One region of the Providencia zhijiangensis genome, then DNA from elsewhere that is predicted to be linked to it. Evidence: predicted binding sites of a transcription regulator. Region 1 holds the regulator's gene; each other region holds the start of a gene.
What was found. The regulator LexA, encoded in region 1, represses DNA repair genes until DNA is damaged. The targets are predictions, from matches to a motif close to TNCTGTATGTACATACAGNA.

Region 1 (3,291 bases):
ATATTTTCTGATGTCAATTCTACATACGTGACATATGTTGTCAAAAACCACCCAAATAAAGCGTTGACTTGGTTTTTTATATCGACAAAATGCAGATAAACAAGTTTCATTCACTGAATGAGTACTTAAACCTGAAGAAATGATGAATTACTTAGAAAGATTTATATGAAGGCTTCATTTTGCATTTATAAAAATGTCTAAATATTGCAAAAAATCTATAAATATAAAAACCTGTATTTATATTTATATACAACTTAATAAACCGTAAAGATGCAAATTTATTAGATTTAAAATCTATTGATTGTCTTTTTTTCACCGGTAATCGCTACATAAAAAACAAGGGGTAAGATAAGTCTTAATTAAAATCAACGTCAAATAGTAACAATGAATTTCAATAATTGTTTTTATTTGGTTAAAATTAACACTCAATGATTAACTAAAATGCAGCAATTAATGATTTATTTAAAATCAAAAAAGCCACATTTTAAATAAGATATTCATTCTTTATTAACGTTGACTTTATTAAAGTTAAAATTGCGTATTCAATTTAGTAAAAAACTGTTTATTTCATCACCATCATTTCAAACACAACAGAAATGGAAGTTATGGTAAACTAAACAGTAATAAAAACTTGAAGCTATCCAGGTGGGGCCAAACAAGATGAAAACAATCAGTGAAGACATGCTGCTTACGACGGCCGAACGTATTTGTCAGTCTCGAGGCGTGCGTTTGACCCCACAAAGAGAGACTGTTCTGCGGTTAATTGCGCAACAACACGGTGCGATCAGTGCTTATGATTTGCTAGATTTACTGCGTGAAATAGAGCCTCAGGCTAAACCTCCTACCGTTTACCGTGGTTTAGAGTTCCTCATGGAACAAGGGTTTATTCATAAAATTGAATCCACAAACAGCTATGTGGTTTGTCACCATGTCGATAATCCAAGTCATATTTCAGTGATGTTAATTTGTGATAATTGTGGCAATGTGACTGAAAGTGACTGCACAACCATCGAAAAAGCGATTAGTACTCTAGCCGAAGAAAATCATTTTCATCTCAGGCATACAGTGGTAGAAAACCATGGTTTATGCCAAAAATGTTTTGAGGTTTCCAATTGCCAAGATCATGAACACTGTGAACATGACCATCACAATACAGTCAGTTCAAAAAAGAAGTGATATAGAAGAAGAGATATACAGGAAGTAAAAGAAAGGGATCTATATAGCAACATGAAAATGGCTATATAAAGAAGGTCTATATAAAGAAGTAAAAAGTGAAAATAACTATATAAAGAAAGACTATTCGGAAAAGAGATATTGAGTCTGCTGCCAGACTCAATCACTCATCATCAATGCCAATCACTGTTACGGATAACCCCAACAGCCAGACCTTCGATAGTAAAATTCTGTTCGCGTAAATCAACCACGATTGGTGCAAAATCAGCGTTTTCAGCAATAAGTTCAACGCGATTACCTTGTTGCTTAAAGCGTTTAACCGTGACTTCATCTTCGATACGCGCCACAACAATTTGCCCATTATGGACATTCTGCGTTTTATGTACCGCAAGTAGATCACCATCCATAATACCGATATCTTTCATCGACATACCATTTACACGTAATAAAAAGTCCGCGTGTGGTTTAAATAACTCTGGGTCGACTTGATAATGGCTTTCAATATGCTCTTGTGCAAGCAATGGTTCGCCGGCAGCAACACGTCCAATCAGAGGAAGCCCTAAATCTTCGGATTCTTCTTCTAACAACAGACGAATGCCTCTGGAAGCTCCAGAAACAATTTCAATTACCCCTTTACGAGCTAAGGCTTTTAAATGTTCTTCTGCCGCATTAGGCGAACGAAAACCCAAACTTGCTGCTATCTCAGCGCGTGTTGGTGGCATGCCCGTTTGCGAAATGTGGTCACGCACCAGATCGTAAACTTGCTGTTGTCGAGCTGTCAGTGCTTTCATCCCGTTCCCCTGTTTGTTTATACAGTCAGACTGTGAGTATATACAGGTAAATGGGTATTGGGAACTGTTAAATTAGCCAAAATCTGCATTTGTTGATGAATTTCTGGCTTTTTATCGCTTTTACTGTTTTTAGCCAACTAAACCGCAAAATAACGCGCCCATAAAACGGTTCCCCAGATAAACAGAGCCAATCCTATCGTGACGAACACGGCTGCGGAGCCGATATCTTTCGCTCGTCCAGATAATTCATGGTATTCACTGCCAATACGGTCAACAACCGCCTCAATCGCACTGTTAATTAACTCAACAATAGCGACTAAAACCACTGATCCAATCAACAAAATTCTGTCAATTTGGCTAATATCCAAGTAAAAAGCTATAATTATCGCAATGATAGCAGCAACCGCTTCTTGACGAAATGCAGCTTCATTTACCCATGCTGCTTTTAAACCTTTAAGGGAGTATCCAGCCGCTTTGATGACCCGAGTGAGTCCCTTAGTTTGACTTGCCATATTTTTTCCTTAATTTCTAAACAATAATCAACTTTTGCAGTCAAAGTGAATTATCGATAACAGATCTAAACATTGCTTTCTGATATGATTGCGCAGCATTACTAACAAGAGGCTATAATCATTTATGTCACTATGGCGTAAAATATATTACAACACGTTGAATTTACCACTGAAATTATTGGTAAAAAGTAAACTAATCCCAACGGACCCGATAACAGAGTTGCAGCTTGACCCAAACAAGCCAACGCTGTATGTCTTGCCATATCACTCAAAGTCCGACCTGCTCACGCTTCGCCAACAATGCTTAGCGATTGGTTTACCTGATCCACTCGTGGATAACGACATCAATGGCACCAAGCTCCCAGCCTATGTGTTTATTGATGATGGCCCGCGCGTGTTCCGTTACTACTCCCCAGATCCACGTAAAGAGTCAGTAAAAATATTCCATGCGTATCTGGATTTGCATAAAAACAACCCAAATCTTGATATTCAAATGCTACCTGCATCCGTCATGTTTGGACGTGCGCCGGGTCGCGAAGGGCATAAGCCTGCCCCGCTGAAACTCTTAAACGGTGTGCAAAAATTCTTTGCAGTCCTGTGGTTAGGGCGCGATAGCTTTGTGCGTTTTTCTCCAAGCATTTCTCTTGGCCAGATGGCACAAGAGCATGGCACTGATACCATCATTGCCAATAAACTCGCTCGCGTAGCACGTATTCATTACTCTCGTCAGCGTTTGGCGGCTGTAGGGCCTAGATTACCAGCACGCTATGAGCTGTTTAATAAGCTGCTATCCTCTAAAGCCATTGAAAAAGCCG
Region 2 (3,291 bases), 500 kb from region 1:
AAACTGAGAGTGACTTTGCCATTATCTTTCTCGTTGAGTTTGCATGCTAAGTAATCGATGCTGCTCCATTTTTCTCCTGACTTTGTCGTGATTATTCCCATCCAATAACTTTGTTCGGTTGAAGAAAAAGTGAACTCAGTGATATCGCTTAACTTTTTTCCATTTATAAGATTATAAAAGATAAAAACATTTCCATACTCATTCGCATTATTTTTGAAAGAAATTTCCACCTTTTTTAAGTCTTCATTCCATAGGTTCTCGATAGAAAGCAAACCTTTTGATATCGCCATGTTAAATTCCTTAAAAATGAGAGTTTAAATATATTTACTTATCTTGGCATCGATGATTTATTAAGTAATTAATATTGAATGTTATTTATTATTAAAAAAGGAAGGGAATATAAGATAGAGAAATGTATAGATAGAAAAATGTATAGATAGAAAAAGGAGTAATAAAAATAAGCTACTTAAATTGAATAAATTATTATCAAAATAAAGTAGCTTAATAGTTAGAATTTATTTTTTGAAAGCTTTTGGTGAATCGACCATCACGGCATCAGCGCCAATTTCTTTAGCCAGTTGATAATCACTGTCGCTATTTACACCAAAAACAATAATGTAAGCGTTGCCATTTTTTCTAAAGCAGTCGATAGCTTCTTTATCCCATGAGAGGGTTGCTGGGGAACGCGCTTCACCAAGGGTATATTTCTCAACGACTTCAACTTTACGATGCAGCTCAAAACCATACCAACGAGTTGCAGATTTATCATTCTCAAGCGTACATTGATGGCTCATCACACTGTTGGCAAGCATGGTGCGAGTCTCATCACGGCTTTCAAATAATTGTAACTGAGTAGAAAGAGGCTTCAGAGCTTTTAAAAATGCATCGTTAGTGGAATAAAAACGGACTTGGTTAAATGTGTTAGTTTTATTCAACAATGCCAAAATAGCTTGAGCTTGCGTATTAGGATCTGCATCTGGGGATTTTAAGTCGATATAAAAAATCGTATCGGGGTATTTTTTTAATACTTCTTCTAATGTCACGATGGTGGTTTTTGCAGCGGGGAGTTGTTGGTTATTTTTCTGATTAAATTTATACGCCGCATTTATTTGGCTTAATTGCTTGGCGGAATAATCAGAAACAACACCGCTTTTATCTGTTAAAGCGTCTAAGTCACTCGGGCGGTAAAGGACTAATTGATTATCTTTACTGAGCTGAACAGTTAACCAAATTGCATCAGCTTTATTGCTTTTGGCTTGTTCGATCGCATAAAGAGTATTTTCAGGGGCATCTGCGGTACCTGCGCGGTGTGCCACAATTTGCGGCATTAATGCGGAAGCGGATTGGCTAACCAAAAATAGTAAACCTATCGCGGTGGATTTTTTGAACACTGACGTTGATATAATTTGCATTTGTATAATCCATAATAATAGAAAATTCAATGAACTAACATGAGATTGACCGAGTGGTTGTTGTAATATGTTCCATCAACTTTGTAAGCAATAAGCCTATAAATTAGGAGTAACTTTTTACTTTTTCGGTCATTTACAGTATTTCAGGAATACATTTCAATCAGATGAATAAGTTGCATGGCTAATAAAACCACTGTATATTTATTCAGTAATCATTGGTTGGGGGCAGCTATCATGCGTAAAATTATTCATATTGATATGGATTGCTTTTTTGCTGCGATAGAGATGCGCGATGACCCAAAATTACGCAATGTTCCACTGGCTGTCGGGGGAAGTGCAGACCGACGTGGCGTATTGAGTACCGCAAATTATGAAGCGAGACGCTATGGCGTTCATAGCGCAATGTCGACGGCGTTGGCATTGAAACTATGTCCTCACCTGAAAGTCGTCCCTGGTCGTATGGCGGTCTATAAAGAAGTTTCCCATCATATTCGGCAAATATTTGCCCGTTATACCGATCTTATTGAGCCATTATCTTTAGATGAGGCCTATTTGGATGTGACTGATTGCCAGCAGCTTCACGGCTCTGCCACGCTCATCGCCGAGGCTATCCGCCAACAAATTTTTGATGAGCTTCAGCTCACTGCTTCTGCGGGAATTGCCCCGATTAAATTCCTCGCCAAAATCGCCTCTGATATGAATAAACCCAATGGGCAATTTGTGATCACGCCACAGGAATTACCGGCGTTTATTGCCACGCTACCATTAAAAAAGATCCCCGGCGTTGGAAAAGTGACAGCGCAAAAACTGGCGGACATGGGGTTATTGACCTGCGCGGATGTTCAGCGCTATGACATGCTGGCGTTGGTAAAAAGCATGGGTAAATTTGGACAGGCTCTGTGGGAGCGCTGTCATGGCATTGATGAACGAGCAGTAAATACTGAACGCTTACGTAAATCCGTTGGGGTAGAACGCACTCTCGCCAAAGATATTCATCAGTGGGAGGAGTGTTTGCCTTTACTCGATACTTTATACGATGAGCTACATTTTCGCTTAGAGAAAGTGAAGCCAGATCTGCGTATTGCTCGCCAAGGTGTGAAATTAAAATTTGAGGATTTTCAGCAAACGACGCAAGAGCATGTTTATCCCATTATAGATAAGCAGGATCTTATTCGGTTGGCACAGCAGGCTTGGGAAAATCGGCGGGCAGGGCGAGGTGTCAGGTTAGTGGGCTTGCATGTGACATTGCAAAATCCACAAATCGAAAGGCAGCTTTCATTACTTTTATAGCTTTTATTATGTTTAAAGAATGAAAAAAATAGGGTCATAAACCGTAGCTTATGACCCTGTATTGATAGATTAAAGCTTACTTAGTTTTTCACTGGGATCGCTTTTAAGATAGCAGTTAACAGTGTCCAGTATTGACCCACGCTCTCAATGTGAACGCGCTCATCTGGTGAGTGTGCACCACGGATGGTTGGTCCAATGGAGACCATATCCATTAATGGATAAGGTTTTTTGAACAGACCACACTCAAGACCCGCATGGATAACCATGATATTTGGGATTTTACCAAACAGTTTTTGGTAAGTGTCGCTAACAATATGCATGACTGGTGAGTCTGCATCTGGCTGCCAACCTGGGTATCCACCTTCAGCTTGGTACTGAGCTTTCGCCAGTTTTGTCAGAGACGTCAGCATATTAACGACGTAGTTTTTACCAGAGTCGATTAACGAACGGATTAAGAAGATCACTTCGGCTTTGTCTTCAGTCATTTTCACAACGCCTTCGTTCAGCGAAGTTTCAACAACCCCTTTCACCACATCACTCATACGGATAACACCGCTTGGTGCAGAGTTCAGGAAGAAAACTAAACGTT
Region 3 (3,291 bases), 1.5 Mb from region 1:
GCTTTTATTTACGTCCGGCTATCTATTTTCATCATGGACGTGAAATGCAAGTGGAGGATATTATCCACTCTTTATTACGATTAAAGCAGTGCTGGCCGCTGTTCTCACATATTCACTCGGTCACCTCCTCGCAACCTTACGTGATTGATGTCCATCTGAGCCATCCTGATACGCAATTTCCTTGGTTACTGGGCAGCCCACATGCCGCCATTCTCCCGAAAGAGTGGGAAACCATCAGCGGCTTTAGTCAGCGCCCTATTGGTACGGGTCCTTATGAAGTCGAAACCAACATCCCGCAAAAACTCACCATCAGCGCTTTTGACCGCTATTTTGGCTATCGTGCCTTGTTGGATGAGGTGACTATTTGGGTGGTTCCCGAACTTTCTGAGCAGATGGTGTGTACCACATTAAAGATGGATGGTGATAAACGCCACAATGACTCTCTCGAAAGCCGCATGGAGGAAGGTTGCTATTTTCTGTTATTCGACCAACGCTCCGACATTTCTCAACGGGAAGATGTGCGTAAATGGCTGTGTAGCTTTTTAACCCCCGTCAACCTACTAGCGCACTGTGAATCCTTCTATCAACGCCACTGGGCGCCTGCTTATGGATTACTGCTTCATTGGCATCACAGTAAAATGCTCTCCCAGCGAACCAAACCTGAAGACTTAACCGAACTAACGGTCACCTTTTATCGCCATCATCATGAATTTTATGCCATCAGTCAAATCATGAAGCGAGTGTTAGAAACCCAAGGAGTAGAGCTTAAAATTAACATCGTTGATTATGATGATTGGTTTAACGGGGATGCGAAGAGCGATATTTGGCTCTCCACTGCCAACTTTTATAAACCTCTTGAATTTTCTATCTTCGCCACGTTGTACGAAATGCCGCTATTGCGTCAGTGTTTAGGAAAAACCCTCGATGAAGAGTTACAGCTGTGGCGCCAGCAAAAATTGGATGTGGAATCTTGGTGCGAGAGCTTGATTGATTCTCAAGTCTTCCACCCCATTTTTCATCACTGGTTAGAGTTACAAGGTCAAAGAACAATGCGAGGTGTTCGTATGAATACCTTTGGCTGGTTTGACTTTAAATCAGCTTGGTTTAAGCCAACTGAGGATAATACACAGAATTGATGATAGTTATAAACAGTTAGAGTGAGTAAAATGGATTTTATTCACTTTTTCTGTGGATATCCATGTGAACAACCAGATAGTAATCAGGGTATATCCCAACTATTCATTTCTAACAAAAAACCACACTAAAAAATAAAACATTATAAATCATAGTAATAAGTGGATTTCACATGAGATATCCACTGTGAGTTTTCCCCTCTTTTTTTGTTAGGAGTTCAACTGAGCAAAGATCAATCAATGCATGTTTTATCCACAAGGAATGTACTTAACTTACCCGCTTTTTGTGACGAGCTTCAATAAATGACATTAGTCAAGGCTGTAAATTCACACAGTAATCGCAGTTTTTCACAGTTATCCAGAAATCCTGTGGATAACCTAGTGCATGATCCTGTGATTATCTTGGGATGAAGTTGAATAACCCTAAATATTCATAATCCCGCCTGTGATTATTATCTAATATCCATATATATATCATGAAGTTAAATACGGTGACTAAAAAGTGTTATACTCACCCTATCTTGCGACCATTTCCTTGGTTATTTTTTAAACACAATCAAATTCTGTCGACTATGTCCTTTATACCGCCTTCACCACCAGAAAATGAAACCGTCTTATTAGCGCGAGCCCAAGCCCTTGCAGGCTATACGCTTGGTGAGTTAGCAACTATTGCAGGCATCCCAATCCCCCCCGATCTTAAACGAGATAAAGGCTGGGTCGGGACACTGTTAGAGTATTTTTTAGGTGCGACCGCAGGCAGTAAAGCCGAACAAGATTTTGCAGATATTGGCGTCGAGCTTAAAACAATTCCAATCGATCGCCATGGCGTACCATTAGAGACGACGTTTGTTTCTGTCGCGCCACTTACGGGCAATAGCGGCCTGACATGGGAAAATAGCCATGTGCGCCGCAAATTATCTCGCATTCTGTGGTTTCCGATTGAAGGTGAACGCCAAATTCCACTTGCCCAGCGCCGTATTGCAAACCCGCTGATTTGGAGCCCTTCTGCGCTTGAAGAACAACTTTTACGCCAAGATTGGGAAGAGTTAATGGATTTAATTGTGCTGGGAAAAGTCGAAACCATCACCGCTCGTCACGGACAAGTTCTACAAATTCGTCCCAAAGCGGCGAATAATAGAGCGCTAACCGAAGGTATTGGTGAATTTGGGCAGCCAATAATGACATTACCGAGAGGTTTCTATTTAAAAAAAGATTTTACGGGTCCATTATTAGCGCGGCACTTTAACCTCGGTTAATCGGTCAAGGTATCGCCTGTGCCAAACAGACGATTTTTTATTCCATTTTTAAGGCAACAAGATGTTTGAGTGGTTCTTAGATCCCCATGCTTGGATGGCATTGGCAACATTAACAATTTTGGAAGTCGTACTGGGTATCGACAATATTATTTTCTTAAGTATTGTCGTCAGCAAATTACCCGCCCATCAACAAAATAGCGCCAGACGTATTGGGTTAATCGCAGCGATGGGAATGCGCTTAGCACTGCTAGCGTCCATTGCTTGGCTCGCACGCCTCACAACACCACTCTTCACATTAGCTGAACATACCGTTTCCGCCCGCGACTTAATTTTGTGTGCTGGTGGCTTATTCCTCATTTGGAAATCCAGTCAGGAGATTTTCGATACCATTGAAGGGGAAGACGATGATGGGATAGCCCAGAAAAAAGTGACTTCATTCTGGGGAGCCATTATGCAAATCGCAATTTTAGATATTATCTTCAGCTTAGATTCCGTGATCACCGCCGTGGGGCTATCTGACCATCTGTTTATTATGATGGCCGCAGTGATTATGGCAGTCATGATCATGATGTTCGCCGCGAAGCCTATTGGTGATTTTGTGGAACGTTACCCTTCCGTCAAAATCCTTGCGCTCTCTTTCTTGATCCTTGTTGGATTCACTCTGTTACTTGAAAGTGTTCAGGTGCATGTTTCAAAAGGCTATATCTATTTTGCTATGTTCTTCTCCATGTCAGTGCAAATGCTTAATATTCTGCGCAGCAAAAAGTGGAAAATGAAAAACAAGCATTAGATAAAAAATACACAGTCATAGCCAACTTAACGTAAGGCGTCCTTTGCTGCAGCAATAGCGCCTTCCACCGCTTTTTTAGCTTGGGGGCTATTTTTCCAACAACTTGACCCCG

Region 2: the regulator LexA is predicted to act here: its motif matches at 1,604-1,623, upstream of dinB (DNA polymerase IV).
Region 3: the regulator LexA is predicted to act here: its motif matches at 1,451-1,470, upstream of mutH (DNA mismatch repair endonuclease MutH).

The regions. Positions count from the first base shown of each region.
Region 1 covers NZ_CP135990.1:403,607-406,897, reverse strand. The annotation lists gene zur (zinc uptake transcriptional repressor Zur) at 661-1,176, shown strand; gene lexA (transcriptional repressor LexA) at 1,347-1,964, opposite strand; gene QS795_RS01800 (diacylglycerol kinase) at 2,102-2,476, opposite strand; gene plsB (glycerol-3-phosphate 1-O-acyltransferase PlsB) at 2,601-3,291, shown strand, end outside.
Region 2 covers NZ_CP135990.1:908,223-911,513, forward strand. The annotation lists gene QS795_RS04050 (hypothetical protein) at 1-290, opposite strand, end outside; gene QS795_RS04055 (glycerophosphodiester phosphodiesterase family protein) at 516-1,412, opposite strand; gene dinB (DNA polymerase IV) at 1,647-2,702, shown strand; gene pepD (beta-Ala-His dipeptidase) at 2,783-3,291, opposite strand, start outside.
Region 3 covers NZ_CP135990.1:2,716,956-2,720,246, forward strand. The annotation lists gene sgrR (HTH-type transcriptional regulator SgrR) at 1-1,136, shown strand, start outside; gene mutH (DNA mismatch repair endonuclease MutH) at 1,706-2,389, shown strand; gene QS795_RS12485 (TerC family protein) at 2,451-3,179, shown strand; gene QS795_RS12490 (helix-hairpin-helix domain-containing protein) at 3,206-3,291, opposite strand, start outside.